Regions from separate parts of the Acidisoma sp. 7E03 genome, predicted to be linked through region 2. Evidence: riboswitches for the same ligand, from Rfam matches in the RefSeq annotation. Region 2 holds a riboswitch; the other holds the start of a gene.

Region 1 (15,431 bases), on a different contig from region 2:
CCAGCGTCTCCTCCGATGTCGCGGAAGCCTGGATCGACGCGGTGCTGGATGCGGAAAGCGTCGGCCGTTTCGAGTCGATCAGCGAAGCCGACCACTTCGACATGGAATACTGGTCGCTGGAGCAGGCGAAGCTCGGGAAAGGCGCCGAGAAGCCGCTGGCGCGGCAGGTCGTCGCCATCACCGGTGGCGGCGGGGCGATCGGCTCCGCCATCGCCCGCGCCTTTGCTGCCGAAGGGGCCGAGGTCGCCGTGATCGACCTGGATAGTGCTGCGGCAGAACGCACGCGCGCCACCATTGGCGGTCGTGCACTGGCCCTTGCTTGCGACGTCACGCAGCCCGCCGCCGTCTCGGCGGCGATCGATCGGGTGGTCGCCCATTTCGGTGGTCTCGACATTCTCGTCTCCAATGCCGGTTCCGCCACCACCGGCATGATCGCCGAAATGCCGGAAGAGGTCCTGCAACAGAGTTTCGCGCTCAACTTCTATGGCCACCAGGCGATGGCGCAAGAAGCGGTCGCCGTCATGAAGGCACAAGGCTTTGGCGGCGCGCTGCTCTTCAACGTGTCGAAACAGGCGGTCAATCCGGGAGCCAATTTCGGCGCCTATGGCACCGCCAAGGCGGCACTCCTCGCGCTTTTGCGGCAATACGCCCTGGAGCACGGGCGGGACGGCATCCGGTCCAACGGCGTGAATGCCGATCGTATCCGCTCCGGCCTGCTCTCGCCCGAGATGATCGAGGCGCGGGCCGCGGCCCGTGGGGTCAGCCCCGCGGACTATATGGCGGGCAATCTGCTCGGCCAGGAAGTGACGGCCGACGACGTGGCGCACGCCTTTGTCGTCTCCGCCAAGCTCACCAAGACGACGGGTAACGTCATCACGGTCGACGGCGGCAACGTCGCCGCCATGCTGCGCTAGCACCCTGCCCCACTGCCTGCGCGGATGCGGCACCGCGCAGGCCGGCACAGGCCGCCCGATGGATCGAAGAATTCACGGCTGGAGATTGGAAACATGTCCGAGACTGCCACCCCGACCTATGACGTCAGCGTCGTCGGCCTCTACTGCATCGACATCCTGGGCCGTCCGGTCCGTCGTATTCCGGACGGCGGCAATGCAGACTTCATCGAAGAAATTCGCATGACGGTCGCCGGCACCGCAGGCGGTACCATCGTCGATTGCGCAAAGCTCGGCCTCAAGGCGCTCGCCGTCGGCGCGGTGGGCGAGGACGAAAAGGGCTTCTTCGTCCGGGCGACCCTCGAGAGCTTCGGCATCGATACCAGCGCCATGCAGCGCTACAAGGGCGTGCATACGGCGGCCTCCATCCTGGCCGTGCGCCCTAACGGAGAGCGCCCCTGCCTGCATGTGCGTGGCTCGTCGGATGCGCTGCTCATCACCGAAGCCGAGTATCCGCGCGTGCTCGACGCGCGTTTCGTACACATGGGCGGCAACGGGCTGCTCGGCAAAATGGATGGCGAACCCACGCGCGCGCTTCTCGCCGCGGCAAAGGCGGCCGGCCGCACCACGACCTTCGATCTCATCTTCGCCGAAGCGGCGCTGATGCAGAAAATCGCGCCGGCCATGGCCTATGTCGATTACTTCGTGCCGAGCATCGAAGAAGCCTCCGCCCTCTGCGGCCACGCCAGCCCGGCCGATTGCGCGAGATACTTCCACGATCTCGGCGTCGGCACCTGCGTGCTGACCATGGGCGGCGACGGCGCCTTCGTCTCGACGGGCGAGACCAGCTTCACCCTGCCTGCGCATGACATCAAGGTTGTCGACACCACCGGCTGCGGCGACGCCTTCACCGGCGGCCTCATCGCGGCGCTCTCGCACGGCTGGGACATCGAGCGCGCGGCGCGTTTCGCCGGCACCTGCGGCGCCCTCGTCGCGCAGGGCCTGGGCTCGGACGCCGGCATCGTCGACTTCGCATCGACCGAGGCCGCGATGCACAGCCTGCCGCTGAAGCACTGATGCGCGTTCGGCTTCTCGTCTCCGACGTGGACGGAACCATCGTCCGCCACGACCGTACGCTCGCGCCCAGCACGGTTGCGGCCGCCGCCGCGCTGCGGGCGGCGGGCATCCGCCTCGCCCTCGTCAGCAGCCGCCCGCCGGGGGGGCTCGAGGTGTTACGGGCACCGCTGGCCCTGGATACGCCCTGCGCAGGCTTCAACGGCGCCCTGGTGCAGGACGAAGCGGGGCGCACCCTCGCCGAACACACGATTCCGCCCGATGCCTGCCGTGAAGCGGTCGACCGACTGGAATCGGCGGGGCTCGATGTCTGGGTCTTCGCTGAAGGCGCCTGGCTGCTCAAGAACCAGCGCGCGGCCTATATCCCACGTGAACAGCTCTCGATCAGCATGGAGTGGCACGTCGTCTCCGACTTCACGCCGCATCTCGGCCGTGCTCACAAGGTGATGGGTTCGTCGACCGACATTGCCCGGTGCGCGGCGGCGGCGGCCGATCTCACCACCGCGCTGGGCGATCGGGCGGCCGTGCTGCGCTCGCAGGACTATTATGTGGACGTCACCCATCCCGCCGCCAACAAGGGCGAGGCGGCGCGGCTGATTGCGCGCCACCTCGGCATCCCCACCCAGGCAATGGCCGCGATCGGGGACATGCCGAACGACCTGCCGATGTTCGAGGCGGCAGGCCTCGCCATCGCCATGGGCAATGCGAGCGCCGACGTGGCCGTGCGCGCCCATCTCACGGTGGCCGATAACGACCACGATGGATGGGCGGAAGCCGCGGCCGATCTGCTCAGGCGCTGATCGCGCCGTCCGACAGGTTGCTGACCTTGGTGCGCAGGGTCGCGACCAGGCGGCTCGCATCCCCCTGGGACACCAGAGAAGCGAAGTCCGACCGCTGCACGGCGACGCGGCTGATCGTCCCGTCCAGCAGCACGTCCACCACCTTCCAGCCCCCCGCCTCGTTGCGCATCACGTAGTCGATGCGCAGCGGGTCGCGGTTGGGCTTGGTGATGGTGGAGGAGACCACCTGCTGGCTGCCCACGGCCCGCGTGGTCGGAGAGACGGAGATGACGCGGCCTTTGTAGGAGTGGAAGTTGGAGACGTAGTTGGCGATCGTGAACGCACGAAACACCGAGAGAAGCGTCTGCTTCTGCGCGTCCGGCAGGGTGCCCCAGTAGGAGCCGACGGAGACGCGCAGGATGCCCTCCAGGTCGAAGGCCTGATCGACGGCCGGCGCCAGCGTCTGATAGCGCTGCTGGAAGGGCGTCTTCTTCCCCTCCTTCATGATCTCGAGCAGCACGACGTAGAATTGCTGGATGGTCGCGGTCGGCCCTCCGGCCGATTGTGCCCGAGCGCCCCCCGCCGCCAGCACGAGGGGAAGGCTCATGGCCAGTAGATCTCGTCTGGACACCGTCATGCCAAGCGCTCCTGAGCGATCATATGCAGATGGCAACATCTTAGAGCCCGACCCTGGGGAATTTTCAACTCTCCCACCAAGGCCAGGAAGGGGTGTGGTTGTTCCCTGTGGATCTGCCGGGCGCCTATGTAGGCGAGGCTGCCGCCCTCGCCCCTGCCTCAGGCGCAGGACACCCTGCGTCCTGCTCGCGGTAAAATGACACGGGCCCCGTCCCTGGCGCTCGGTTGTCCTGAAGCGGCGATCGCGGCACAATTGGCCAAAAGACGGCCGCATGAGACGCGCCGCGTTGGCCTGCGAGGATAACAACCGATGCTACCTGCCGTGACAGAGCCCTTGCCGCCGGAAATCCCGCCGCAGCTCCGGGCTAGCGTCGCCCGCCACCAGGAGAACTTGCTCCGGCTCATCGAGAGCCTGCGTGCTGCGGGCATGCGGGAAGCGGAGATCGAAAGCGCGCTTTCCACCCTGATCGACAGCTACAAGCATGAATTGCTGGAGGCGATCCGCAGCCTGCACAGCGCCGAGGACGGCGCCGCGAAGGAGTGATCGCCATGCAGGACGAGCTTCAGGATGAACACGGGCGGCTCGCCGCCCTCACCCGGTATGCGATCCTCGATACCGCACCCGAAGGGCCCTTCGACAAGATCACCGGCCTCGTCCGCACCGTCCTCGGCGTCCCCATCGCCGCCGTCAGCCTCATCGACCGCCACCGCCAGTGGCTCAAATCCTGTGTCGGCGTGTCGAGCCGCGAGATGGCGCGCGAGATCTCCTTCTGCACCCATACGATCCAGCAGCGGGAGCCTCTGGTCGTGCCGGATGCGACGCAGGATCCGCGCTTTGCGGACAATCCGCTGGTGACCGGCGAAAGCGGCATCCGCAGCTATCTCGGCATTCCACTCGCGACCCCGGATGGCTATCAACTCGGTGCTCTCTGTGCACTCGACACCAAGCCGCGCAGTTTCGACCCGCTGCAAATCCAGATCATGACGAATTTCGCCGCCCTGGTGATGGACGAGATGGAACTGCGCCTTATCGCCGAGAGCGACTTCCTGACCGGTGCCATGACGCGCCGGGCTTTTCTGATGGAGCTGCAGCAGGCGCTCACGGCGCTGCAGGAGCGGCAGGAGCCCGCCGCTCTCGTCTTCTATGACGTCGACCACTTCAAGCAGGTCAACGACCGGCTGGGCCACGAGGCGGGAGACCGGGTGCTCGCCGGGGTCGCCGCGGCGGTCGGCGGGGCCATGCCTGAATCCTCGGTCCTGGGCCGGCTCGGCGGGGAGGAATTTGCCCTGCTGCTTCCTGGCTATGACGCGGCACGGGCGCTGGGTGTCGCCGAAACGCTTCGCGCCGCCGTCGCCGCCCAGCGTTTCGAGGGTCTGCCGGAGATCGCCGTCTCGGCGAGCTTCGGCATCGCGCCGGCCGAGGCAGCCACCGCCTCTCCCGCGGCCTGGATCGCCGCTGCGGATGCCGCGATGTATGCGGCGAAGGAAGGTGGCCGCAATCGCTGCGTCCTCGCGGGGGCCTGACCGGGCCCCTGCAAGGACGGAGTTGCGGCGCGGGCGCGGCTGCAGCAATCTCACATCAAAACGCGGCAAAGGCCTGATTCTCATGATTGATCTTGTGTGGCGCGGCATCGTCATCGGCCTCGGCGCCACCATTCTGATGGATGTCTGGGCGCAGATTCTGGCCCTGTTCCCGGGCCAGAACAGGCCGAATTGGGCACCCGTCGGCCGCTGGGTCTGGCACCTCGGCCAGGGTCGCGTCTTTCATCAGGACATCGGCCGAGCCGCCCCTTACGCTCATGAACTCGCCTTGGGCTGGATCTTCCACTACGCCGTCGGGATTCTCTACGGCGTCATCCTGGCCTTCATCGTCGGCCCCGCCTGGTTCGCCCACCCGACCTTCTGGCCGGCCTGGGTCTGGGGTATCGTGACCATCGCCGCCGGCTGGTTCCTGCTGCTGCCCGGCCTCGGTCTCGGTTGGGCAGCCTCCCGCACGCCGGCGCCCGGCGTCACCCGGGTTCTCGGCCTCGTCGCCCACACCGTCTTCGGCTTCGGCCTCTACATCACCGCCTTCGCGGTGTGAGGCCGAGAGTCCATGGCCGCGCCCGCTCCACCGTTGACAAGGAGACATCCATGCCACGGAACGTGCTGCCCTTCCTGCTGCTCTGTACCACAGGGCTGCTCGCCGCCTGCAGCGACACGCATGTGACGACCTACCGATCGGATCACAAGGCGTTCCTGAAAGAGCTTATCCATTGCGAAAACAACTACGCGGCGGAGCACAACACGCCGGCCTGCCGCGCCGCCTTCAAAGTCAATTCCGAACTCTTCCCCGAATAGCTGCAGCCGGATAAGAGGGCGGGATGAACCCGACCCTGCTGCTGACGGCCTATTACCACCATGGCGATACCGTCGGCTGGCTTGCCCATTCCATCGGCAACGCCATCATCCACGCCTTGATCTATGGGCTGATCTTTCGCCTGATGCGCCATCTGAGCCTGGGCGAGGCGGCCTTGCTCGTCATTGTCATCCTCGGCGGCCTGTTCCTCTGGGCGCGCGCACGCGACCGCAGGCGCTGGTAGCGACAGCCCCCGACCGCGCTCAAATCAGAAGGGCCGCCACCCGCTCGGCAAGCACATTCATGGTGAAGGGCTTCGCCAGCACCTGCATCCCGGGCCCGACCGGCCCCGGCCCCATGATCGCGGCCTCGGCATAGCCGGTGATGAAGAGGACTTTCAGCCCGGGCCGCAACTCGCGCCCGGCATCGGCCATCTGCCGGCCGTTCATGCCGCCGGGTAGACCGACATCGGTGATGAGCAGGTCGATCGGCTGATCGGACCGCAGCAGAACCAGGCCCGCCGCGGCGTCCCCGGCCTCCAGCACGGTCAGGCCTGCCTCCTCCAGCACGTCGGTGATGAGCATCCGCACCATCGGCTCGTCATCGACCACCAGGACCGTGGGATGCCCTGCCGGCAGCGGGATGGGCGCCGCCTCGACCGCGACGTCTTCCCCCGCCGTGCTCAGCGCGATGTGCCGGGGTAGGTAGATCCGCACCGTGGTGCCCAGCCCGGGCTGCGAGAGGATCTTCACCTGCCCGCCGGACTGGGTGGCAAAGCCGTGCAGCATGGAGAGACCGAGCCCCGTGCCCTGCCCAATCGGCTTGGTGGTGAAGAAGGGGTCGAAGGCGCGGGCGACGACGTCCGGCGGCATCCCCACGCCGTCATCCGTCACGCTGATCGCCACATAGTCACCGAGCCGCAGCCCGAGGCTGCGCGCCTCCGCCTCCGCCAGCACCACGTTCTCCGCGTCGACGGCGATCACGCCACCGTCGGGCATCGCATCCCGCGCATTGAGACAGAGGTTCAGGATCGCGCTCTCGAGCTGGTTGGCGTCGCACAGCACGGGCCAGAGCCCGCTGGCGAAGCGCATCTCCAGCACGATGCCGCTGCCGACCGCGCCCTGCAGCAGCTCCGTCATGCCGGCGATCAGCCCTTCCACCTGCGTCACCACGGGGTCGAGCTGCTGGCGCCGGGCGAAGGCCAGCAACCGATGAGTAAGCGCCGCAGCGCGCGAGGCCGCGGCCTGGGCGGCCGCGATGTAGCGGCCGAGCTCGGCGGTCTGTCCGGCCGCGAGCCTGCTCTCCATCAGGCTCAGGCTGCCGATGATGCCGGTGAGGAGATTGTTGAAGTCATGCGCGAGGCCGCCGGTCAGCTGCCCCACCGCCTCCATCTTCTGCGCCTGGAAGAGCTGTTCGCGCGATGCCTCGAGTTCAAGCTGTGCCTGCCGCCGCTCCGTCAGGTCCCGCGTGATCTTGGCGAACCCCACGAGCTCGCCCTGGTCGTAAATCGCATCGAGCACGACCATCGCCCAGAAGCGGCTGCCATCCTTGCGGCAGCGCCAGGCCTCGGCGGTGAACTTGCCTGTCTCGATCGCCGTCCGCAGCGCGCGTTCCGGCATGCCGGCCTCACGATCTTCAGGCGTGTAGAAGAGCGAGAAGTGGGCGCCCACCACCTCGCTCTCGTGATAGCCCTTGATGCGCGCGGCGCCCGCATTCCAGGTGACGACACGACCGTTCGTGTCGAGCATGAAGATTGCGTAGTCCACCACCTCGCGGACCAGCAGTTCGTGCACGTTGGCGGCGGAGATCAGACTGGCCATGGTCATCGGTTCACGGGAGCGTCCGGAGAAGGAGAAGCGCTCGGAAGACGGGATAATCTCGGTCGCGCCCCTTTTATCCTAAGCTCGACCGCGTAACTTCGCCACGTTTGCGTGAATGCCTCAGGAGGCTTCGGGCATCACCGCGCACGGAATGATCGCCCCCGGGTAGCAGACGACGGTGCCGGCCAGACGATGGCCCGCTGCCGCCGCAGCCTCGGCGGAAGCGCCTCGCAACCGCGCCGCGATATAGCCCGCGGCGAAACTATCGCCTGCGGCCGTCGTGTCGACCACATGGGCGACGGGCCGCGTCGGCACCAGCGCCTCCGTCCCGTCGGGAAGGCGGAGCCGGCAGCTGAGATCGGGTTGCTTCAGCACCAGCTCGGCGCGGGCCGTTCCTGCGGCGAGCGCATCCGGCCACGCAGCGCCGTGCAACATCTCGAGATCCTCTACGGACGCGAAAACGAGATCGGCGCCCGTGAAGGCCCGGGCGAAGGCGGCCCGCGCCTCCTCACGATCGGGCCAGCCGCGGGGCCGAAAATTGGTGTCGAAGGCGATCGTCGTGCCGACCGCGCGGGCAGCCGCCAGCGACTCGAACAGGGTCTCGCGCCCGGCCGTGCCATAGAGGGATAGGCTGATGCCGGAGTAATAGATGAGGCGCCGGGCTTGCAGCGCGGTGGCGATGGCCGGCGTTTCGGGCAGGGAGAAGAGCCGCCGGGCCGCAGCGCTATCCCGCCAATAGAGGAAGCGGCGCTCTCCACGGTCATCGGTCTGGATCACGTAGAGGCCGGGCATGGCGCCTGGGCAGTGCACCACCAAGCCGGTGCCCACGCCCTCCGCGGCCCAGGCCGACTCCATCTCGCTGCTCCACGGATCGTCCCCGAGCGCGGTGACATAGTCCACTGCCATGCCGAGCCGCGCGAGATAGACGGCGGTGTTGAGCGTGTCGCCCCCGAAGCCGCGGGCGAAACGGCCGTCCGCCTCCTCGCGCAGTTCGACCATGCACTCCCCGATACACGCCAGACGCATCCGCTTCCCCCGCCGTTTCGCGAGCGCGCAGTCTCGGCGAATTGCAGGCGGAACCCAAGCCCGCGCGCGTCACCCTCCTCCGGCGGCACCGCCGGAGCAGGATTTCCGGGGCAGCATGCCGCCCGAGTGCCGCCGCGTCAGGCGAGATCGAGCCGGTCGTATCCACGCAGCCGGTAGATCACGAAGGAGAGCGCCCAGCTCAGGATAAAGATGCCGATGATGGCGAAGCCGATATCGTTGAAATTGTCGTTCAGCCGCCCGACCAGCGCCCAGACGCCATGGTCGAGGCCGAACTGATCAGCGACGAGCCCCAGCGTCTCTATGCCGCCCACGAGCACGGCGACCAGCACGGAGACCAGGGTGATGGTCAGATTGTAGTAGAGCTTCCGGACAGGCCGCACGAAAGCCCAGTCATAGGCGCCGAGCATGAGGATGCCGTCCGTCGTGTCGACGAGCGACATGCCGGCCGCGAACAGCACCGGGAAGACCATGATGGCGGCGATGGGGACGCCATGCGCGGCTTGCGTTGCCGAGACGCCGAGGAGACTCACCTCCGTCGCCGTATCGAAGCCGAGGCCGAAGAGGAAGCCGAGCGGCAGCATCCAGAGCGGCCCCGAGACGAGCCGGAAGAGCGGGCGGAACAGCCAGGCGAGGGGTCCGCGCGCGCCACCCAGGAGATCGAGCGCCAGCGGATCGGCCTTCCCGCCACGGCGAAGCAGCCGGAAGGTCCGCCACAGGCTGCGCAGGATGACGACGTTCATCGCGGCGATCAGGAAGAGAAAGAGCGCGGAGACCGAGGTGGAGATCACCCCTCCATAGGCCTTCCAGCCCTCGAAGCGATGTTCCATGGCCGCCGCCGTCGCGGCGATGGCCGCAGCCACGAGCACGACGACCGCCGAATGCCCGAGCGCGAAGAAGAGGCCGACGGTGACCGGGCGGCGCCCGTCCTGCATCAGCTTGCGCGTCACGTTGTCGATCGCCGCGATGTGGTCGGCATCGACCGCGTGGCGCAAGCCAAAGCTCCAGGCGAGCAGCGCCGTGCCCAGCAGCAGCGGATTGCCGCGGAAGACGACGGCCGCCCAAATCCAGGCGGCGAGATTGAAGAGCAGTAGAAAACCGTAAATGCCGAGGATGCGCGGGCGCAGCCGCGCATGAGTGGCGGTGGATGGAACGGTGGACAAGACAGTCCTCCCAGGTCGGGCTGTCTTCGCACCCTGAGCCGGGTCCCGCCACGCGGGCAGACGGACACGGATACAACGGAACACCCCGCCCGTTGCGGCTGCGCAGACCTACGACGATGGCAGGTCTCCTGGCTCACGGGTCTTCATTCTTCGCCGCCTTCCCAGGTTGCCCCAGTGGCGTCTTGGCGCAGAACTCACCGCTTACAGTTGCGGGGGCAGCCACGGCATCGCACCGCGTTCCCTCTTAGCCTCCGATGCCTCGGAGGAACCATCGCGGTCAGGGTGGCAGATGCACCCGCCAGGCACAAGCGCCATCAGGGCGCGGCTTCCGGGTAATGCGGCTTGCCATCCGCGCAGACGAGCCAAGGCCGTTTGCTGGAGACCCAGATGTGTTCCGTCGGCTCATGGCGGTCGGGGTCGTCGAGGCTACCGATGGAAAGGCCGATCGCGCCCTGGGCCGCCCGCTCGGTGAAGAGGGCTGTTCCGCACTGGCTGCAGAAGCCGCGGCGCAAGCCCGACTCGGCCGCGAACCAGGTAACCGGCCCGGTGATCGTGACCTGATCGAGCGGCACGAGAAGGCGGGCGAAGAAGAGACCGCCGGTCGCGCGCTGGCAACGGCTGCAATGGCAGATCCGCACGTTCAGCGGAATCGCCTCCGTACGATAGCGGCAGGCGCCGCACAGGCAGCCTCCGGTCGTTTCGGTCGCCATGACATCCTCCTCGCCGCACCGCACATCCGCGCGATCCGCCGCGTCTCACGCAGTTGGGAACGAGGGAAGCGGCTTTGACAAGGTAGGCAAAATGCCTTGCCCCCTCAATTACAGTCTTTCAACGAAAGGTGGACATCATGCCCATTCTGCTTTGGCTGCTCGGCGTTCCCATTCCGATCATCATCCTTCTGCTCCTCTTCTGGCACTAGGAGCCGGCATGTCCTACACCTCTGTAGAGCCTGCGGTAGCGGCGACGCTGCGCCCAGGCCTGTCCTGGTCCGCGGTCTTCGGCGGGGCGGCCGTCGCCACGGCCGTCACCGTCATGCTGACCGCACTCGGGTCCGGCATCGGCCTCGCCTCGGTCTCCCCCATGGCTCACGACAATCCGTCCGCCGTCACCTTCACCGTAGGGGCCGCCATCTGGCTGATCATCGTGCAGTGGATCGCCTCCTTCTTCGGCGGCTATCTGGCTGGCCGGCTGCGGCCGAGCCTCGGCGGCGTTCACAGGGACGAGGTGACCTTCCGCGACACGGCGAGCGGTTTCGTTGCCTGGGCGGTTGCCGCGCTTTTCGCACTCGGGCTCCTCGTCTCCGGTGCGGGGTCGGTGATCGGCTCAGTGGGCCAGGCCGTCACGGCCGCCGCCGGCGGTGCCCAGACGACGGGAAGCACCGCCGCGCCCTTCGCCCCCAGCGGCTACGTTCTCGACACGCTGTTCCGCCCCAGCCGTGATCTGGGCCAGACCAGCAACCCCGAGGCGAAGGCCGAGGCCGGCCGGATCCTTGCGACCGAGGCCGTCGCCCCGATCAGCACGGCGGACCACGATTTCCTCGTCCAACTCGTGGAAGCGAATACCGGCCTCTCGCCGGCGGATGCGACGACGCGCGTGGACCAGACGATCGCGGCTGAACGGCAGACGATCGCGGAGGCAAAGAAGGCGGCCAATGCGGCGCGCAAGGCGGCGGCTGCACTCGCCGCCTATACCTTCTTCTCGATGCTCGTCGGTGCCTTCATCGCCTGTGTCGCCGGCGCCATCGGCGGCCGCCAGCGGGACGCGTACTGATCAAGCACTGACCGCCGGCCCGCGGAGGATCCTCCACCGCGGGCCGCGCATGTCATGGCCGCTCCGGAGCGCACCATGACCGGTGGCCGCACCTCTGCCGGCCCCACGCCTCTGCCCCGCTCGCCTCACTCCCATGGGACGGAATCGTCCGCCGTCGGACGAACGCAGAAGCTTTTTCTATTTTCACGGCGATTCATGACATTTACTAATTTTATACGTATCTTTATGTTTTAAAGTTTGACTCTCTGCGCGATTCACATGTCCTATTAGTTGAATATGATTAATGCCGACGCCATCCGTATTAATCAGCAATGAGGGGAGCCATGACCGCAGCGTCCAATCACCACCAGAACGGAAACGACCCCGTCAAATTCGCCTATTGGGTTCCGAACGTCTCGGGAGGGCTCGTCGTCAGCAAGATCCCGCAGAGAACGGATTGGGGGCTTGAGTACAACATCAAGCTCGCGCAGATCGCGGAAGAAGCGGGCTTCGACTATGCGCTGTCGCAAATCCGGTTCATCGGCAGCTACGGCGCCGAGTTCCAGCATGAGTCGACCACCTTTTCGACGGCTCTTCTTGCGCATACAACGCGCCTGAAGGTCATCGCGGCAATCCTGCCGGGGCCCTGGCACCCCCACGTCATCGCCAAGCTCGGCGCGACGGCTGACCAGATTTTCGGCGGACGATGGGCCATCAACGTGGTCAGCGGCTGGTTCGCCGGGGAGTTCGAGGCGCTCGGCTTGCCCTGGCTGCCGCATGACGAACGCTACAAGCGCTCCCGCGAATTCATCGAAGTCGTCAAGGGCATTTGGACCGAAGACAACTTCACTTACAGCGGCCAGTATTATCAGGCCAAGGACTTCACCCTGAAGCCGAAGCCGCTGCAACAACCGCATCCCGAGATCTTCCAGGGTGGCAATTCCCGCGCGGCGCAGGAAAATGCCGGCGCCGTCTCAGACTGGTACTTCATGAACGGCAACACGCCGGAAGGTCACCGCGAGCAGATCCAGAACGTCCAGCGAATCGCGGCTTCCCACGGGCGCCACGTCCGGTTCGGCGTCAACGCCTTTGTCATTGCCCGCGATACGGAAGAGGAGGCGCAGGCGGTCCTGCAGTCGATTCTCGACCACGCCGACGCAGAGGCCGTGAACGCCTTTGGAGGTGCCGTCAAGCAAGCCGGCCAGGCGAGTCCCGAAGGCAAAGGCATGTGGTCGAACTCGGCCTTCAATGATCTCGTGCAGTACAACGACGGCTTCAAGACGAACCTGATCGGCACACCCCGCCAGGTCGCCGAGCGGATCGTCGCGCTCAAGGACATCGGCGTCGACCTCGTCCTCGCAGCCTTCCTGCACTTTCATGAGGAGGTCGCCTATTTCGGTGAGCGTGTTCTGCCGATCGTCCGCGAATTGGAAGAAGCGCGCAGCCGTGCCCAGGCCGCCTGACACGAAAGCCACACGGGAAGGCCGGACGATTGCGGGCGCCGCACTGCGGCTCTCGGACGTCAGGCTCTCCTTCGGCGGGATCGGCGCCCTGAAGGGCGTCGACCTCGAGGTGCAGGCGGGTGAAATCCATGCCGTCATCGGCCCCAATGGCGCTGGCAAGAGTTCTCTGGTCAACGTCATCTGCGGCGTCTACACGCCGCAGAAAGGAACCATCGTATACGCGGGCCAGCCCATCCGCCGGATCAGGCCCGAGCGGCTCGCGCGCCTCGGAATCACGCGTACCTTCCAGAACCTGGCTCTCTTCAAGGGGCTCAGCGTGATCGACAACGTCATTCTGGGTCTGTCCGAGACGATGACGGCGACGGTCTGGGAAGAGATCCTCGGCGCGCCGCGGGCGCGTCGCCAGGCAGCGGCCGCGCGCAGCCGGGCCCTTCAAGTTCTGCGCCAGCTCGATCTGGCCTCTCTCCAAGATGCCGCCGTCCACACCCTGCCCTATGGCGTGCAGAAGCGGGTGGAACTGGCCCGTGCCATCATCGGGGCGCCCCGCCTGCTGTTGCTCGACGAGCCGATGGCCGGGATGACGGAGGACGAAAAGGCCAGCATGAGCCGCTTCATCCGCGCGGTTCATGCGGCGACGGGCACCACCATCATCCTCATCGAGCACGACATGGCCGTCATCATGGATCTGTCGGACCACATCACCGTTCTGGATCATGGCCGGCACATCGCCCATGGCACGCCCACCGAGATCGCCGCCAATCCAGACGTGATCGACGCCTATCTCGGCGTCGCCCACGCGGATGACGGCGATGATGATGCGACCGAGGTGCTTGCGGCATGAGCGGCATGGCGTTCTTCTCGGAGGTTGTGATCGCAGGTCTCGCGGTCGGCATCATGTATGCCTTGGTCGCGATCGGCTTCGTGCTGATCTACAAGACCTCGGGCGTCCTCAACTTCGCCCAAGGGTCGATGCTGCTCTTCGCTGCACTCACCTTCGTCTCCCTGCACGAGCGCGGCATCTCCTTCCCGGGCGCCATCGCCATCACCCTCCTGATCATGATCGTCCTCGGCATTGCGATCGAGCGCTTCGTGCTGCGCCCGATGGTACACCAGCCACCGATTACGCTCTTCATGGTGACGCTCGGCCTCTCCTACATCATCGAGGGCGGTGCCGAGATCATCTGGGGCGCGCAGGTGCATGGGCTCGATCTCGGCATTGCCGACACACCGCTCCACCTTGCAGGAACGCTCGTCAGTCGCTTCGACCTCTTTTGCGCCGGCGTCGCCGCCGTGCTGATGGCCCTCCTCAGCGTCCTCTTCCGCTTCACCCGCCTCGGCCTCGCCTTTCGCGCGGCGGCGGAAGACCAATATGCCGCCCTCAATACCGGCCTGCGCCTGTCCCGAATCTGGGCGGCCGTCTGGGCCATCGCGGGTGTCGTCGCCCTGGTGGTCGGGCTCCTCTGGGGGGCGCGCACCGGCGTGCAGTTCTCTCTCTCGCTCGTCGTCCTCAAGTCTCTTCCCGTGCTCGTCATCGGTGGATTCGATTCGATCCTCGGCGCGGTGGTCGGTGGCCTCATCATCGGCGTCACCGAAAATCTGGCGCAGGTCTATCTCGGCGGCGTCATCGGAGACGGCGTGGACAGCTGGTTCGCCTATGTGCTTGCGCTGATCTTCCTGCTCCTGCGCCCCACCGGCCTCTTCGGGCAGACGCGCGTCGAAAGGGTGTGACGCCATGGCCGATGTCGTACTGCCCCAGACCAACGAAACCTCCCACCGCTGGCCGCTGAACGTCCGCCGTGCTGCACCGCTCCTCCTTCTGGCCGCTGCCGCGCTCCTGCCGCTGATCCGAGCGGATTATCTCTTCGATGCGATCCTGACGCCGTTCCTCGCCGTCAGCCTCGCGGCGCTCGGCCTGAACCTCCTCACCGGCTATGCCGGCCAGGTCTCGCTCGGCAGCGCCGCCTTCATGGCCGTCGGGACCTTCGCCGCCTACAACCTGCTGCTTCGCCTGCCGGGGCTTCCCCTGCTGGTGGCCCTCGCACTGGCGGGACTCGTTTCCGCGGCGGTCGGCCTGCTCTTCGGCCTGCCCAGCCTGCGGCTGCGCGGCTTCTACTTTGCCATCGCGACCCTCGCCACGCAGTTTTTCGTGCAATGGGCGCTGACCAACATCAGCTGGTTCTCCAACGACGACAGCTCGGGTGTCATCAGCGTGCCGCCGCTCGCCATCGCCGCTTTTGCGATCGATACCCCGGCGCGGCGCTATCTCTTCTGCCTCGCGATCGTCGCTGTGCTGACACTGGTCGCGACCCGGCTCGTCTCCGGCCAGACCGGTCGCGCCCTCATCGCGATCCGTGACGGGGAGACGGCCGCCCGTATCCTGGGCGTCCCCGTTCTGCAGACGAAGCTTCTGATCTTCGCGATCAGTAGCTTCTACATCGGTGTCGCCGGCGCGCTCTGGTCCTTCGCCTATCTGCG
Region 2 (15,431 bases):
TTCACGGACATGGCTTCGTTCCTTTCAAGTGCTCTATAAGATATCGCGATATTGAATCGCATGCGACTTAGATAGCTGAGTCCGGGGTCGGCGTCAATCCTTGCGATTGGATCGTGCACGACCTATCTCAACCTTGTGATAGCGCGTGCGGGAGACCCCTCATGATCGAACTGCCGGAGCGGATGCCCGATCTGTCGGAGCTTCTCTGTTTCGCCGTCTATTCAACCAGCCATGCCTTCAACCGGGTTTACAAGCCGCTGTTGGACCCGCTTGGGCTCACCTATCCGCAATATCTGGTCATGGTGCAGCTCTGGGCGGAGGACGGGCAGACGGTAGGCGCCCTGGCTGGCCGTCTCTTCCTCGAGTCCAATACCTTGACGCCCCTGCTCAAACGGTTGGAGGCGCAGGGGCTTGTGCGGCGCAGCCGCGACGCGGCGGACGAACGCCAAGTCCGGGTCTTCCTCACCGAGGATGGCCGGACCCTGCAAGCGCGCGCCCAGAGCGTGCCAGCCTGCGTCTTCGCGGCGACAGGCTTCGACCTGCCGCGGCTGCAAGCCTTGACGGGGGAGGTGACGGCGCTGCGCCGAAGCTTGTTGCGCCCGACAAATGAGCCGTGAGGAGGCGCCGAGACTGCTCAAACCTCCGCGATCTGCTCTGGTCGGCAACAAAGTGATCAGCTGCATTGCTGTCCTCTGTTGCCTCACTCTCTTGGGAGCGGCATCGTCCCGACCGCCTTGAACGGGTTTCTCCTCAAGCCCGAAGCACCCTTAGGAGGCAATGGTCGCGGGAATGTTTTCGGCAATCGGTGGTGAAGTCAGTCGGCTGATCCAAGACTTTGACTGGAGCAAGACGCCGATCGGTCCATTGCAGGACTGGCCGCAGAGCCTGCGCTCGGTCACGCAGATGCTGTTGCTCTCGCCGGTGCCGATCGTCCTGCTCTGGGGCGAGGACGGCATCATGATCTACAACGATGCCTATTCCGTCTTCGCCGGCCAGCGGCATCCTCGGCTGCTTGGCTCGAAGGTGCGGGAAGGATGGGCTGAGATCGCCGATTTCAACGACAATGTGATGCGGGTCGGCCTCTCCGGCCGGACGCTCGCCTTCCGCGATCAGGAGCTGGCGCTGGAGCGCCGGGGCAAGCTCGAGCCGGTGTGGATGGATCTCGACTATTCCCCGGTTCTGGACGAGAGCGGCAAGCCCGCAGGCGTCATCGCCATCGTCGTGGAGACAACCGAAAAGGTTTTGGCGCAGAAGCGCCTGGCAGCCAGCGAACGACGCTTTCGTGCGCTGACAACCGCCACCGCCGACATCATCTACCGGATGAGCGCCGACTGGCGGGAGATGCGGGAGTTGGACGGCCGCAACTTCCTTGCAGACGTGGACGTGCCGAGCATCGCCTGGATGGAGGATTACCTGTTTGAGGAGGATCGCCCACTGGTGGAGGCCGCCATCGCCGAGGCGGTGGGAGCCGTGAAGCCATTCCAACTCGAGCATCGTGTCCGCCGTGCCGACGGCTCGATCGGCTGGCTCTTTTCGCGCGCCGTTCCGGTGACGAACGACGCCGGCGAGGTCATCGAATGGTTCGGTGCCGCATCGGACATCACGGAGCGTGTTCGCACCACTGAGCATCTGCGGCTTGTCGTCAACGAGCTCAACCACCGGGTGAAGAATACCCTCGCCATGGTGCAGGGGATCGCCCGGCGCACCTTTCGCTCGGCCAGCGACGTGGCGCAGGCGCAGGAGCAGTTCGGCGCCCGCCTCGTGGCGCTTGCCCAGGCCAATGATCTGCTGACCGGTGAACGCTGGGCCGGCGCTTCCCTCAAATCCGCGATCGAGCAGGCGGTGCGTCCGCACCAGCACGATGCCGCGCGCTGCGTGATCGAGGGCAGGGATCTCCGCATCTCGCCCAAGACCGCGCTTGCGATCACGATGGCAGCCCATGAGCTGGCAACGAACGCGGTGAAGTACGGGGCCTGGTCGAATGACCACGGCACGGTGGTCATCACCTGGGGTACCGAGGGCGGGTCTTTCCACATCGAGTGGCGGGAGGAAGGCGGGCCGCCGGTGGTCCCACCTCTGCGGCGCAGCTTCGGCTCCCGCATGATCGAGCGCGGCCTGGCGGGGGAGCTCGGCGGTACCGTGTCGTTGCACTTTGATCCCGCCGGGCTCCGCTGTGTGGTCGAGGCACCGCTGAGCCTGGTGGTGGAGCTCTAGCGAGACCATGCGTATCCTGGTCGTCGAAGACGAAATGACGATTGCCTTCATGATCGAGGATATGCTCGTGGAACTGGGCCACGAGGTGGTAGAGCTTGCGATGCGCCTGCCGGAGGCTCTGAAGGCCGCGGAACGGCCGGACATCGATCTCGCCATCCTCGACGTCAATCTCGATGGGCTGCGGTCCTTTCCGGTGGCCGACGTTCTGATCGGCCGCGGCATCCCCTTTGCCTTTGCAACCGGCTACGGGGCGGCCGGGCTCGATGCCGGCTATCGGGATCGGCCGGTGCTGGCCAAGCCCTTTCTGCTCTCCGACCTCAAGAAGCTGCTGACCGACGCCTGCGCGGCATGATCGCCGTCAGCCGCCGGCTTCCAGCGTCTCTTTCGCCTGGGCGGCAGCGGCCCGCATCTCTGCCGTGGGCTTCGGGAAATGCGGGTCGATCCGCAGCAATGCCTGGCGCAGGGCATGGGCCACCAGCAGCCGCGCCACCCATTTGTGGTCCGCCGGAATGACGAACCAGGGCGCGTGCGGCGCCGCGGTGCGGCCGATCACCTGCTCATAGGCGTGCGCGTAGCGGTCCCACAGCGCCCGTTCGCTCATGTCCGAAGCGTCGAACTTCCACAGCTTGTCGGGTCGGTTGATGCGGCGCAGAAAGCGGCGGCGCTGCTCGTCTTTCGAGATGTGCAGGAAGAATTTCAGAACCGGCAGGCCTTGGCGGCCGAGATAGCGCTCATGCCCCGCAATGTCCTCCAGCCGGTGTTGCCAGATCTCCTCCGTGCGCTCCGGCTTCGGCAGGTGTTCGGCGGCCAGAAGCTCGGGATGCAGCCGGGTGATCAGCACCTCCTCGTAATAGCTGCGGTTGAAGACGGCGATTTCGCCCCGCAGCGGCAGCCCCTGGCTGGTGCGGCGCAGGAAGTCCTGCCCCAATTCCTCGCGCGAAGGCTGCTTGAAGGAGGTGACGCGCACGCCCTCCGGATCGATGCCGCGGAAGATGTGCCGGATGGTGCTGTCCTTGCCGCCTGCGTCCATGGATTGCAGGATGACGAGCATGCCCCAGCGCTTGGCGGCAAACAGCCTCTGCTGTAGCCGGGCGAGGGCCGCCACCTCGCGCTGCAGCGCCGCCTGTCCGCTCTTCTTGTCCAGCCCGTCGATGCCGCAGGCCGTCGGCCAATCCTTCAGATGGATCTTTCCCGGCTCCGTCACCATGCTGCGCTCGAGCAGCGCCGTCAGGGCCGGCAGGGGGGTGGATTCCTCAGCCATCCTCGTCCTCCTCGGTGGGCGGCTTGTGTGTCCGGGCCGCCTTCTTTCTATCCGACGGCGGCGGCCGCAGGGGAACCCGTCCGCTGCGCAAGCCCGGCCCGCACCCGTTCGACCTCAGCTCCCGTGACGCGCAGGGGCGCGTAGCCTGCGGCCTCCATCTGCAGCGTGACGTCCTGCCGCGCCTGGCCCCAGGCGGGGTGCAGTTCCGTCAGCGCGTCGCCCGCGAAACTCGCCCGGTCGCCCGTGTCCAGATAGCTCTCCGCCGCTAGGTTCTCCGCCAGCAGCACGTCATGCGCCGGCAGCTCGACGTGAAAATAGGTCACCTCGGGCCAAGGCTCCTGCCGGATCGCCCGGCCGTCGATCAGGTGTTTCACCGGAATCAGAACGCTTTCGACGAAGAGCGCGTGGTCGGGCGACAGCAGCAGCGCGCGCGCCGGCTGCATCGGCCCGAAGGCATGGGCCAGGATGCGCACCGGCTGCACGGCCTCGGGGCTCGGGTGGCGCGCGCAATCCACGCGGCGATGACCGATCCAGATTATTGGCTGCGGTCTGCCGCTCAGCGTCTGCACCTGGTCGCCGACCGCGAGCAGCTCGACGGGCACCGGGCCGTGCGGCGTCGCGATGCGCGTGCCGGCGGCGAAGCAGGCGATGCTCGTCAGCGACAGCGTATTGTTGCTGCCGGCCGAGAAGGCGAAGCCGCCATAGGCGAGGCTCGGGTCGAGGGCGAGATTGGCGAGATTCGTGCCGTCGTCGAAGATACCCAGCAGCCCATTCGCATAGTTGTAGCTGTAGAGCGCGTTGTAGGTGAGGGCGCCGAATTCGATGGTGCCGCTGTCGGCGGTGAAGCCGTAGATCAGCGCATCCAGCCCACTCGTCAGAATGTTGCTGTCCGCGGAGGTGAAGTCGAGCACGCCTCCTTGGCCCAGGAAGCTGATGGAGACGGCGCTGGTGCCGCCGCCGATCTGCACCTGGCCGGTACTGCCGATGATGAGGCTGCCGCCGCCGCTCGCGCTGCCGAGGCCGAGCTCCCCCTGGTCGACGAGCTGGCCGTTGACGGTGAGGGTGCCGGGCAGGCTGCTGCCGACAATGCTGTAGCCGATGGCGGCCGATTGCGTCGTCACCACGCCCGTGGCCGTGATCTCGGCCGTGCCCCCATAGATGTTGAAACTCTCGCTTTGCACCTGGCCCGCTTCGGTGAGAATGGCCGCGTTGAAGGTGGCGGCGCCGCTCGCCGTGACGGTGCCGCCCGTGGCGATGCTGAAGGTGGCGGCGGACGCGACGAGGCCGGCCGTGGCGATCGTACCGTCGGCCGAGACGGTGACACTGCCGCCCGTCGCGGTGAAGCCCGTGCCGGTCACGGTGAGGCTTGCGGGACCGAGGCCACCCAGGGTGAGGCTGCCGGCATTCTGCGCGAAGTTTCCGACGGTCGCTGCTCCGGAGTCCAGCATGATGGTGCCGTTGTTCACGTTGAGCGATCCGCTGACGCTCAGGCTGCCCTGGTCCAGCGTCAGCACGCCGTTGCCCGCGACGAGAAAATCCCCCGCCGTGATGTCGGTGGTGGGGGCACCGCCGACCGTGAGCGATCCGCCCTGATCGATGATCAGTTGCACGGTCATGCCCGGAGGGGCGGAGAGGGTGAGGGCGCCGGCCGTATTGCCGCCCGTCGTGACCGTCACGACGTAGCTCGCGGCGATGGCGCCGAAATCGTCGCTGAGCATCACGGCACCCGCCGCACTCGGCGCCAGGCCGGAGGACCAGTTCGCGGCAGTGCTCCAATCGCCGCCTTGGGCGTGGCTCCAGCGGGTGCCGCCCGCCGCATTGGCGAGTTCGACGGCCGCCCGCGCCTGGATCAGCCCCGCGCCGGTATTGGGCAGGTTCGAAGCGACGGGAATGGTCGACTGCACCAGAAGCGCGGTCAGTTGCGCCGTTGTCAGCGCGCCGTTCGCCTGCAGCATGAGGGCTCCGACCGCGCCCGCATTGGGGGCGGCCGCCGAGGTGCCGTTGAAGGAGAGGAAACCCGGAACCGTCGTGCTGGAACCGGAGACGCTGGTATAGGTCGGCAAGTTGGGCGTGACCGGCACGGGCAGCAGATTGCCGTTCTGGTCGTAGAGGATGACGCCCGGCCCGGTGGAGGTATAGCCCGCGGGGATCGGCGTGCCGCCATAGGCCGGCGTGTTGGTGTAGGTAACGGCGCCGACGACGTTGGTGTCCGACAGCAGCTCATGGCCGAGAATGTTGCCGGTGCCGCCGCCCGCCGCGCCGTTGACGATCGAAATCGCGGTATTGAAGTTGCTGACGATGAAATTCTGCCCGATCGGCACCGTGCCGCCGTTCTGCACGACGACGACGCGAAACTGAGTGGAGGCGGTGGTGTTGGTATAGACCAGGAACTGGGCCGGGTCGTCGCCCATTGCATTCAGTGTCGACGAGGCAACGACATTGCCCTGAGCGTCGAGAAGATAGAAAGCGAGGCTGTTGGCGGCCCCGCCGCCGCCGGTGCCGATGCTGGCGAAGGGCTGCGCCCATTCCAGCAGCAGCTTGCCCGTGACATTGAGCGGAATGGTGACGTCGAGATAGGGGCTGTCATTGCCGAAATTCTGTGCGACCACGTCGCCGATGCCGGGAATGGTGGTGGAGAGCGGGGTAAAGCCCTGCTGGATGTAGTCGGCACCGTCATTGCCGGCCGCCGAGAAATAGTTCACGCCGGCCGCGACCGCGGCCTGGATAGCGCGGTCCAGCACCGTTCCCGTCTGGTAGAAGGATTCTTCCGGCCCATAGCCGAGATCATCGATGATGACGGTGCAGCCGGCATTCTGCAGCGCGGTGACGGCGGCCGCGCAGGATTCGACCGAATCGCCGCCCGCCGCGAAATAGTAGCTGGCATTGGGTGCGATCTGGTAGGCGAGTTCCATCATCGCCTGGCCTTCGTCGTTGCCCGCCGCGGCGTCATTCAAGACAGTGACGGACGCTGGCAGATAGCCGGCGGCGACATTGGCGGGGGCGCCGCCATTCGCGTCGTAACTGTCGGAGATGATTCCGATCTTGATGCCTTGCCCTGTCACGCCGTAGAGGGCGGTCGCCACATCCGCGCCCAGCGCCGTTGCGGCAGCATCAAGTCCCGACATCATTCCGTTTCCCGCTCTAAGAGATGGGCTTCTCTCTAGACGTGAAACGGTTTCTCATGCAAATCGAAATTGGATCGTGACGATCGCCGCCGTCGTGCCCCCGTTAGTCCCTGTCAGTTTTGAAGCGATAGAGGGTGGTCGAGCGGAAGATGTGGCCGGGCAGCAGGGTAGTGGTCGGGAAATCGGGCTTGTTCGGCGAATCGGGGAAATGCTGCGTCTCGAAGCAGAACGCGTCGGACTGGCGATAGGCGACGCCCGCCGTGCCGGCCGATCCGCCGCCGAGATAATTCGCCGTATAGAATTGCAGGCCGGGCTCCGTCGTTTCCACCTCCATGATCCGTCCGGTCTTCGGGTCATAGGCGCGGGCGGCGAAGGTCAGCGCCTGCGGGCTCGGCTTCTCCAGCACGTAGTTATGGTCGTAGCCGTTCTGGCGCAGGATCTGCGGATGCGGAATGCGGATGCCGGCGCCGATCGGCTTCGGCGTCCGGAAGTCGAGCGGCGTGCCGGCAACGGGTGCCAGCTCCCCGGTCGGAATCCCGGTCAGGTCCACGGGCGTGAAGCGCTCGGCGTTGATCTCGACGATATGATCGAGCACCGAGCCCTGGTCGTTGCCGGCGAGGTTGAAATAGGCGTGATTGGTGAGATTGATGACGGTCTCCGCCGTGGTCACCGCCTGATAGTCGATCCGGAATTCATTGGCTTCCAGCACGGTGTAGACGACCTCGACCTTCAGCGTGCCGGGGAAGCCTTCGTCGCCGTCGGGGCTCGTATGGCTGAGCACGGCCGAAAGGGTCAGACCGCTTTGCGCAGCCTTCACCTCCCACAACGCCTTGTCGAAGCCGGCCAGGCCGCCATGCAGCGTGTTCGGGCCGTTGTTGGCGGCGAGGCTGTAGGTCTTGCCCCCGAGGCTGAAGCGCGCGCCGCCGAGGCGGTTGGCATAGCGGCCGATGATGGCGCCGAAATAGCCGGGATTGGTCTCGTAGAGCGGCAGATCGGCGTGATCGAGCGTGACGTTGGCGAAGCGGCCATGGCGGTCGGGCGCCATCAGGGCGGTTACGATGCCGCCGCGGTCGAGGAAGCGCAGCTCGAACCCGGCGGCATTCCGCATCCGGTATTCGGTGACCTCCTCCCCGGTCGACAGGCGGCCGGCGCTCTGCCGGCTGAGGCTGATGCCCATGTCGCTCGCTCGTCCGCCCATACCGCGCTTCCTTCTGGTGCTTGGGGGCCGACCCTAGCCGCAGCCCGCGGCCAAGCCCAGGGGTTCTCCTTCGATTGTTGTTTCCTTTTCGTTCCTAGCTTGCTACCTGTGGTTGCGAAGGAGTCCGGCATGAGCCTCGCCCCCCGTCTGTCGTCCGCATCGGCTCTTCCGCCTTCCACCGCCGCGCAGGATCGGCGAGGTGTGGCAGCGGTGCGCGCCGCCCGGGGGCGGCGGGCGCAGCGTGCCGGCCTGGATGGGGAGGGGCGGGTGGTCACCGCCCTCCGCCGGGATGGCTGGCATATCCATGGCCAGCGGCTGCGCACCCCGGCCGGCGAAGTCGACATCGTCGCCGAGCGGGACGGCCTGCTCACCCTGGTCGAGGTGAAGAGCCGGCCTGATCTGCGCAGCGGCATGGAAGCGGTCAGCCCGCGCCAACAGCGGCGGCTGATGCAGGCGGCGGCCATCCTGCAGGGCGAAAATCCCGATTGGGGGCGCCGGGGCATGCGCTTCGACGTCTGGCTCGTCGATGCCGCGGGCGGCCTGCATCACGTGCCCGATGCCTTCCGCGATTTCGGCTGAACCGCCTTCCGCCAGGATGGTGACCGCGCGGGGTGGCTTTTCGGGCGAATGCCTCTATCTCTAGGGCCGGTTCCGAGGTTCGGCCTCGCCCCAGCGATAGAGCAAGGAACGCATGACCAATTCCCCGACGATCGCGCCGCTCGACCGGCGCACCGCGCTTTTCCTCGATCTCGATGGCACCTTGCTCGACATCGCCCCCCGCCATGATGCGGTGGCCGTGGCGCCCGGCCTGCCGGAGGTCATCGCCCGCCTCGCGCGCAGCCTGGGCGGGGCCGTCGCCGTCGTCACCGGGCGCCCGCTCGCGGATGTCGATCGCCTCTTTCCCGCGCTCCCGGTCGCGGTCGCCGCGGAACATGGTGCACGGCTGCGCTTGCCCGATGGGTCGCTGCAATTGCACAGCGCCGATCTCCCCTGGCGGACGGAGTGGCTTGCCCGGCTGCGTGATGCCCTGCCGCGCTGGCCGGGGGCTTTCATCGAGGAGAAATCCATCGGCTTCGTGCTGCATTTCCGCCAGGCCCCGCAATTCGGCGAGGCGATCGGAGCGGCGATGCGCGACATGGTGGCGGAAGCCGGGGGCGCCGCCGAACTCCTGCCCGCCCTCATGGCCTTCGAGGTGCGGGCGGCCGGCGTCGGCAAGGGTCATGCCGTCCGCCACCTGATGGCCGAGCCGCCCTTCGCCGGCCGTATCCCGGTCTTCATCGGCGACGACGTGACGGATGAGGAGGGGATGGCGGAAGCAGAGGCCCAAGGCGGTCGCGGGCTGCACGTCGCCCGCGCCTTCGGGGGTGAGCCTTCTGCCGTACGGGCCTGGCTCGCCGCCATGGCGGATCGGCTGGACGAGGTCCGAGTCTAACCCCATCTCCGCCGGTCGACCCGCTCAACGAAAGGAAGCGCTTTGTCTCGCCTCGTCATCGTCTCCAACCGGGTGCAGATTCCGACGGAAAAGGCCCCGCGTGCCGGCGGCCTCGCGGTGGCGCTCGGCAGCGGGCTCGTGCCCGGCACTCTGTGGTTCGGCTGGAGCGGCAAGCGCGGCCATGGCGGCCGCACGCCCACGCTGCACGAGGCGCAGGGCGTCACCTATGCCACCATCGACGTGACCGATAAGGAATACAACGATTACTACGTCGGTTTCTCGAACGGCGCGCTCTGGCCGCTGCTGCATTACCGGCTCGATTTCCTTGATTTCTATCGCCACCAATATGCCGGCTACCGCCACGTCAATGCCTATTTCGCGGAGGCGCTGCAGCCTCTGCTGCGCGACGACGATCTCATCTGGGTTCACGACTATCAGCTGATCCTGGTGGGCGAGGCGCTGCGCGCCCGCGGCGCCGGCCAGCGTCTCGGCTTCTTCCTCCACATCCCCTTCGTGCCGCCGGAAATTCTCGACGCCATGCCCTGCGGCCGGGAGCTGCTGCAGGGCCTCTGCGCCTATGACGTCGTCGGCTTCCATACCGACGAGCACCGCCACGCCTTCCTCTCCTGCGTCGAGACCTTCCTCGGCATCACGGCCGATGCGGATGGACGCTTCCACTACGAAGGGCGCGAGATCCGCACCATCAGCGACCCCATCGGCATCGACGCCGAGGAATTCGCGTCCATTGCCGCACGCACCTCGCGTGGGGCCGAGGTGCGGCGCATCCGCGAAAGCCTGTTCAGCCGTGCGCTCGCCATCGGCGCCGACCGGCTGGATTATTCCAAGGGACTTCCCAATCGCTTTCGCGCCTTCGACCGGCTGCTCGATCGCTTCCCCGAACACCGCGGCAAGGTCTCGATGCTGCAGGTGGCGGCGCGTTCGCGCGAGGATGTCGACCGCTATCAGCAGCTGCGCCGCTCGCTCGACCGGCTGGTGGGAGACATCAATGGGCGCTATTCGGAGTTCGACTGGATTCCCATCCGCTACATGACGCGCGCGCTCTCCCGCAAAAGCCTCGCGGGCTTCTATCGCGTGGCACGGGTGGGCCTCGTGACGCCGCTGCGCGACGGCATGAACCTCGTCGCCAAGGAATATGTCGCGGCACAGTCGAGCGCGGATCCGGGCGTTCTCATCCTGTCGCGCTTCGCCGGTGCCGCGGAAGAGCTGCGCGAGGCGCTGATCGTCAATCCCTTCGATGCCGACGAGGTGGCGGAGGCGATCAACAAGGCGCTGACGATGGAGCTTGGGGAGCGGAAGGAGCGGTGGCAGGCGCTGCGCGAGCGCGTCTGGGCCGGAACGCCGCAGCAATTCACCGATACCTTCCTGCGGGCACTGCGGCCCTGAGGACAGGCACGGCCGGGTGGTGCCCGGCCGTGTCGCGGGATCTTACTTCAGGTTACGCAGGCACTTGGCCGCCGCCATGGCGGAGGGGCGGGCATCTGCCTGCTTCACTTCGCCCTGCATGATCAGGCCAAAGGTGGTGGATTTGAGGAGGTCGCGCATGTCGGTGGTCGGCGTCATCTTGGGCGCGGCCGCGTCGTAGATCGACTTCGCCTCCGGTGTCAGCTTGGCGGCGCAAGCCTGGGCCGCGGCGGGATCGGCCGCATGGGCGGCGAGCGGGGCCAGCAGCGGCGCTGCCGTGAGAAGGGCCGCGCAGCGGCGGGAGAAGATGGAAAGGGCCATGCCTGGAACTCCTGTTGCAGCCGAGGCGTGTCCTCCGCCTCCTCTCCACAATCTAGTCGCTCGGGGCATGATCGTCATGAGGAACCGGCGAGATTTCTCATCAAAGGCGGGGGCTTACGGCGTCGGCTCTGCCGCCGGCTGGTGTGCCACCACGCGGTTTCGCCCCGACCGCTTGGCGGCGTAGAGGGCGCGGTCGGCGTTTTCGATGAGCTGATGCAGGCTTGGTGCATCTGCGCTGCGCGTCGCAAGGCCGATGCTGGTGGAGAGGACGATGGCGCCGCCAGGCCCCGGCAGCCGGCAGGCGGCGACCCGCTGCCGCAAGGCTTCGGCCCGCTCGGCGACCTCGGGTTGTGGGCCTGACAGCAGCAGTGCGAACTCCTCCCCACCGAAGCGCGCCGCAAGCTCGCCAGGCCGCAGCGCCTCGGTCGCGAGCTTTGCCACCGCAACCAATGCCTCGTCACCCCGGTGATGGCCGAAGGTGTCGTTGAGAACCTTGAAGTGGTCGAGGTCGAGCAGTAGCAGCGCACAAGGCGCCGCGTCGGCCGGTTGCGCGAACAGGCCCTCGGCCACTTCGAAGAAGCGGCGGCGATTGGCGAGGCCGGTCAGCATGTCGGTCTCGGCGAGCCGCCGCAGCTCGTCCTCCAGCCGTCTCTGTTCGCTGATGTCCCAATAGACGAAGGCGTAATGGGTGCCGATCTTGCTCATCATGTTGTGCAAGGTCCGGTACTGCCCGTCCCGGCACAGAACGCGCCATTCGAGATGCTGCGGCTCGGCCGGGTTGAGCTCGATCGCCGCTTGCGCGGCCTGCCATTTGCGCAGTCCCTCCGCCCGCTCCACGGGGTCCGGGAAGGCCCGCTCGAACCATTCGTAATGATCGATGTCGTAATAGGGGTCGTATTGATAAAGCTCGTCCGAATAGGCGTTGTAGAAGATGGCCCTCCAGGACGCGTCGAAGAGATCGATGCCGATCGGCAGCGCCTGAATGATGCTGCGGAAGGTCGTCTCGGCGCTGTAGGCGCCATTGCTCGCATCTTCGAAGAAGGGCGTGCGCTCGTCCACCGTCACTGCCCACAGGTCGGGTTCGGGCAGCGGCGCCAGGTGTATGATCAAGCGGCGAGACCCGGCCGGCGTCTCGCCGAGAAGGGTGAGGCTGCGGCGCGCCGGGTCGCGCCGGGCGCCGTCGAGAAAATCCAGCAGCGCCTCTGCGGCGCCCGCGCCCAGCATGGCGGCGAGCGACAGGGGCGTCTCCGAGGGCACAAGGGCGAGGAGACGGCACAAGGCCGCGTTGCAGCGTGACGCGCGGCGGCCTGCCGCATCCAGAATGAACATCGGGGCGTGGACGTAATCGATCCAGCCTGCTTCGCCCGAGGAGGGCGCTGCCACGTCGGAGCGCGGAGAAGGCAAGGGCTGTGTCGTCATCGATCCATGAATTCAGCGGTCCCGCCGTGGCGGTTCAGAACTCTATGCCCTCCTGCGCCTTGATTCCAGCATGGTAAGGATGTTTCACCGCCGCCATCTCGGTCACCAGGTCTGCCGCCTCGAGCAGTGCTGCCGGCGCGTTGCGGCCGGTGACGACGACATGCAGCTCCGGCCGCCGCGCGCCCAAGGCCTCCAGCACGCCGACGAGCGGGAGATAGTCGTAGCGGAGCGCGATGCAGAGCTCGTCCAGCACCAGCAGGCCGAGCTCCGGCCGCGCCATCTGCCGCAGGGCTTCATCCCAGGCGCGGCCGGCGGCCGCGATGTCCCGCGCGCGGTCCTGCGTCTCCCAGGTGAAGCCTTCGCCCATGCTGTGCCAGGTGAGCTGGTCGCCGAAGGCCGCGAAGGCCATGCGCTCGCCCGTGCTCCAGGCGCCCTTGATGAATTGCACGATGGCGACTGGCCGGCCGCGGCCCAGCATGCGCAGCGCCAGGCCCATCGCCGCCGTGCTCTTGCCCTTGCCGGGCCCGGTATGGACCATGAGCAGGCCCTTGGTCTGGGTCTTGGACGCAACCTCCGCATCCTGCACCGCCTTGCGGCGGGCCATCTTCTCCCGCCAACGGGCGGCATCCTCGGTCTCTTCGGTCATTTCACCACCATCGGCAGGCCGGCCACCATGAACAAGACGTGCTCGGCACGGGCTGCGATGCGCTGATGCAGCAGCCCGGCCTGGTCGCGGAAATCGCGCCCCAGCCTGTGCTCGGGCACGATGCCCAAGCCCACCTCGTTTGCGACGAGCACCGTCGGCGCGGCGCGGCCGTCGAGGACGGCGAGCAGCGCCTCGGTCGCGGCCGCCACGTGACGCTCGCCGAGCATGAGGTTGGTGAGCCACAGCGTCAGGCAATCCACCAGCACCGGCGCGTCTCCGGCAGCAGCCAGTGCCTCGGCCAGGGCGAGCGGGGCATCGAGCGTGCGCCAGTCGGCGCTGCGCCGCGCCCGGTGCGCCGCGATGCGCGCACGCATCTCCTCGTCCCAGGCCTCGGCCGTGGCGATGTACGTCCAGGGCGGGGGCAGCGCCATCACCAGCGCCTCGCCGTGGCGGCTCTTGCCGGAGCGCGCCCCGCCGAGGATCAGGGTCACGCTGCTCTCTGATTGACGGGCCATGCTTCGGGCTTCTAGATCATCGCCGATGGTTCCTCCAACGGCCTTCGGCCGCGGGGAGGATGAAAAGGGAATGCGGTGCGGGGCCCATCTTCGACAGGGTCCCAAAGCCGCGGCTGCCCCCGCAACTGTGAGCGGAGAGCCTTGCCGGCATTTTCCACTGGGCTTCGGCCTGGGAAGGACGCCGGATGGGTGCCTGATCCGCAAGCCAGGAGACCTGCCATCCGCCAGACTGTCAGGTCCTTCCGGGCGGGGTGCCCTGGAACATGGCCTCTTCGTTTCGCCGCGGTGCTGTTGCCCGTGGCCGCATCCCCGTATCCGCCCGGCGTCCGGGCGCCTGATGGAGCGGAGATCGCGCCTTGGTTCCTCCTGCCTGCCTGCATGTCTGCGTCACCTGCGGCCATCCCGATGAGCCGCGGCCGGGCCGTGTGCTGCATGACCGGATCGCCGCCCTCATGGGCCCGGACGAATCCTTCACGCTGAAGCCGGCCACCTGCCTCGCCCGCTGCGGCGAGGGCTGCAGCCTCGCCGTCTCCGCCCCCGGCAAATGGGGCTATCTGCTGAGCCGGCTCGAGCCCGATCTCGCGGAGGACGTCCTCACCTACGCCCGCGCCTATGCGGCGCATGAGACCGGGGCGCTGCTACCCAGCCGCCGCCCCGAAAGCCTTCGCACCCTCGTCGTCGGGCGTATCCCGGCGCTGGAGACCGCCGCATGAGCCCGCGCATTCCGGCCACCATCATCACTGGCTTCCTCGGCGCCGGGAAGACGACGCTGGTGCGTCATCTCCTGCAGAACGCGAACGGCCGCCGCATCGCGGTGCTGGTCAACGAATTCGGCTCCCTCGGCGTCGACCGCGGCGTGCTGGAGGGTTGCGGCATCGAGGGGTGTGACGAGGACCAGATCGTCGAACTCTCCAACGGCTGCCTCTGTTGCACGGTCGCCGACGAGTTCCTGCCAGCCATGGAAGCGCTGCTCGACCGGCCGAAGCCGCCGGAGCATATCGTCATCGAAACCTCGGGCCTTGCTCTGCCGAAGCCGCTGCTGAAGGCTTTCTCCTGGCCCGGCATCCGCGCGCGCGTGACGGTGGATGGCGTCATCGCGGTCGTCGATGGCCCGGCCGTCGCCGCCGGGCGTTTCGCGGACGATCCGGAGGAAGTCGCCCGCCAGATGGCGGAAGACCCCTCGCTGGAGCACGACAATCCGCTTGCCGAAGTCTATGAGGATCAGCTCGGCTCGGCCGATCTCGTGCTGCTGAACAAGACCGATCTGCTGGCCGAGAGCGACATCGCGGGCCTCGCCGCCGGCGTCGCGGCGCAGCTGCCGCGCGCGGTGAAGGTGCTGCCGAGCCGCGAAGGGCGGATCGACCCGGCGATCCTCCTCGGCCTCGGCGCCGCCGCCGAGGACGACCTTGCGAGCCGGCCGTCACATCATGACGGGTTGGACGAGCACGAGCATGATGATTGGGACAGTTTTGTCGTGCCGCTCGGCCCGCAAACCGCGCCCGAGCCGTTGGTCGCGCGCCTGCAGAAAGCGGCCGCCGAGCACGACGTGCTGCGCATGAAGGGCTTCGTGCGGATCGAGGGCAAGCCGCTGCGCCTGCTGGTCCAGGGCGTGGGCAGCCGCTTCCGCCAGGAATACGACCGCGCCTGGAAGCCGGGCGAAGCCGCGGGCGGCATCGTCGTCATCGGCCGCAAGGGGCTCGATCAGGCGGCCATCACCGCGGCCATTCAGGGCTGAGGGCCGAGCGGCCGCGCCATGCACATCCTGTTCCGGGAAAGCCATGGGCTGGAGGAGGGAGAGACCGCGGTCGAACCCGGCGGCGCGCCCGCCGATCTCCTGTTCCTGTCCTTCTCGGACAGCGATCTGGCGGCCGCCATCGC

The links. A riboswitch is a leader RNA that binds a small molecule or an ion and turns the genes downstream of it on or off. The one in region 2 is predicted to bind cobalamin.
Region 1: another riboswitch for cobalamin. It lies ahead of ACYQ6W_RS12090 (HoxN/HupN/NixA family nickel/cobalt transporter); the one in region 2 lies ahead of ACYQ6W_RS19205 (DUF1636 family protein).

The regions. Positions count from the first base shown of each region.
Region 1 is NZ_BAAFHE010000007.1:5,871-21,301, reverse strand. Features, by position in the region: gene ACYQ6W_RS12145 (bifunctional aldolase/short-chain dehydrogenase) at 1-914, shown strand, start outside; gene ACYQ6W_RS12140 (carbohydrate kinase family protein) at 1,008-1,967, shown strand; gene ACYQ6W_RS12135 (Cof-type HAD-IIB family hydrolase) at 1,967-2,764, shown strand; gene ACYQ6W_RS12130 (ABC transporter substrate-binding protein) at 2,754-3,350, opposite strand; gene ACYQ6W_RS12125 (hypothetical protein) at 3,690-3,923, shown strand; gene ACYQ6W_RS12120 (sensor domain-containing diguanylate cyclase) at 3,929-4,903, shown strand; gene ACYQ6W_RS12115 (DUF2938 domain-containing protein) at 4,986-5,462, shown strand; gene ACYQ6W_RS12110 (hypothetical protein) at 5,513-5,719, shown strand; gene ACYQ6W_RS12105 (hypothetical protein) at 5,743-5,961, shown strand; gene ACYQ6W_RS12100 (ATP-binding protein) at 5,981-7,537, opposite strand; gene ACYQ6W_RS12095 (sugar kinase) at 7,658-8,563, opposite strand; gene ACYQ6W_RS12090 (HoxN/HupN/NixA family nickel/cobalt transporter) at 8,701-9,744, opposite strand; cobalamin riboswitch at 9,846-10,032, opposite strand; gene ACYQ6W_RS12085 (GFA family protein) at 10,059-10,454, opposite strand; gene ACYQ6W_RS12080 (hypothetical protein) at 10,672-11,514, shown strand; gene sfnG (dimethylsulfone monooxygenase SfnG) at 11,838-12,956, shown strand; gene ACYQ6W_RS12070 (ABC transporter ATP-binding protein) at 12,940-13,797, shown strand; gene ACYQ6W_RS12065 (branched-chain amino acid ABC transporter permease) at 13,794-14,684, shown strand; gene ACYQ6W_RS12060 (branched-chain amino acid ABC transporter permease) at 14,689-15,431, shown strand, end outside.
Region 2 is NZ_BAAFHE010000014.1:35,930-51,360, forward strand. Features, by position in the region: gene ACYQ6W_RS19135 (organic hydroperoxide resistance protein) at 1-11, opposite strand, end outside; gene ACYQ6W_RS19140 (MarR family winged helix-turn-helix transcriptional regulator) at 162-617, shown strand; gene ACYQ6W_RS19145 (sensor histidine kinase) at 790-2,214, shown strand; gene ACYQ6W_RS19150 (response regulator) at 2,222-2,566, shown strand; gene ACYQ6W_RS19155 (PPK2 family polyphosphate kinase) at 2,573-3,475, opposite strand; gene ACYQ6W_RS19160 (Hint domain-containing protein) at 3,523-6,600, opposite strand; gene ACYQ6W_RS19165 (aldose epimerase family protein) at 6,704-7,798, opposite strand; gene ACYQ6W_RS19170 (YraN family protein) at 7,928-8,377, shown strand; gene otsB (trehalose-phosphatase) at 8,490-9,230, shown strand; gene ACYQ6W_RS19180 (alpha,alpha-trehalose-phosphate synthase (UDP-forming)) at 9,273-10,634, shown strand; gene ACYQ6W_RS19185 (hypothetical protein) at 10,677-10,973, opposite strand; gene ACYQ6W_RS19190 (sensor domain-containing diguanylate cyclase) at 11,088-12,392, opposite strand; gene cobO (cob(I)yrinic acid a,c-diamide adenosyltransferase) at 12,427-13,038, opposite strand; gene cobU (bifunctional adenosylcobinamide kinase/adenosylcobinamide-phosphate guanylyltransferase) at 13,035-13,553, opposite strand; cobalamin riboswitch at 13,563-13,789, shown strand; gene ACYQ6W_RS19205 (DUF1636 family protein) at 13,910-14,266, shown strand; gene cobW (cobalamin biosynthesis protein CobW) at 14,263-15,288, shown strand; gene ACYQ6W_RS19215 (cobaltochelatase subunit CobN) at 15,307-15,431, shown strand, end outside.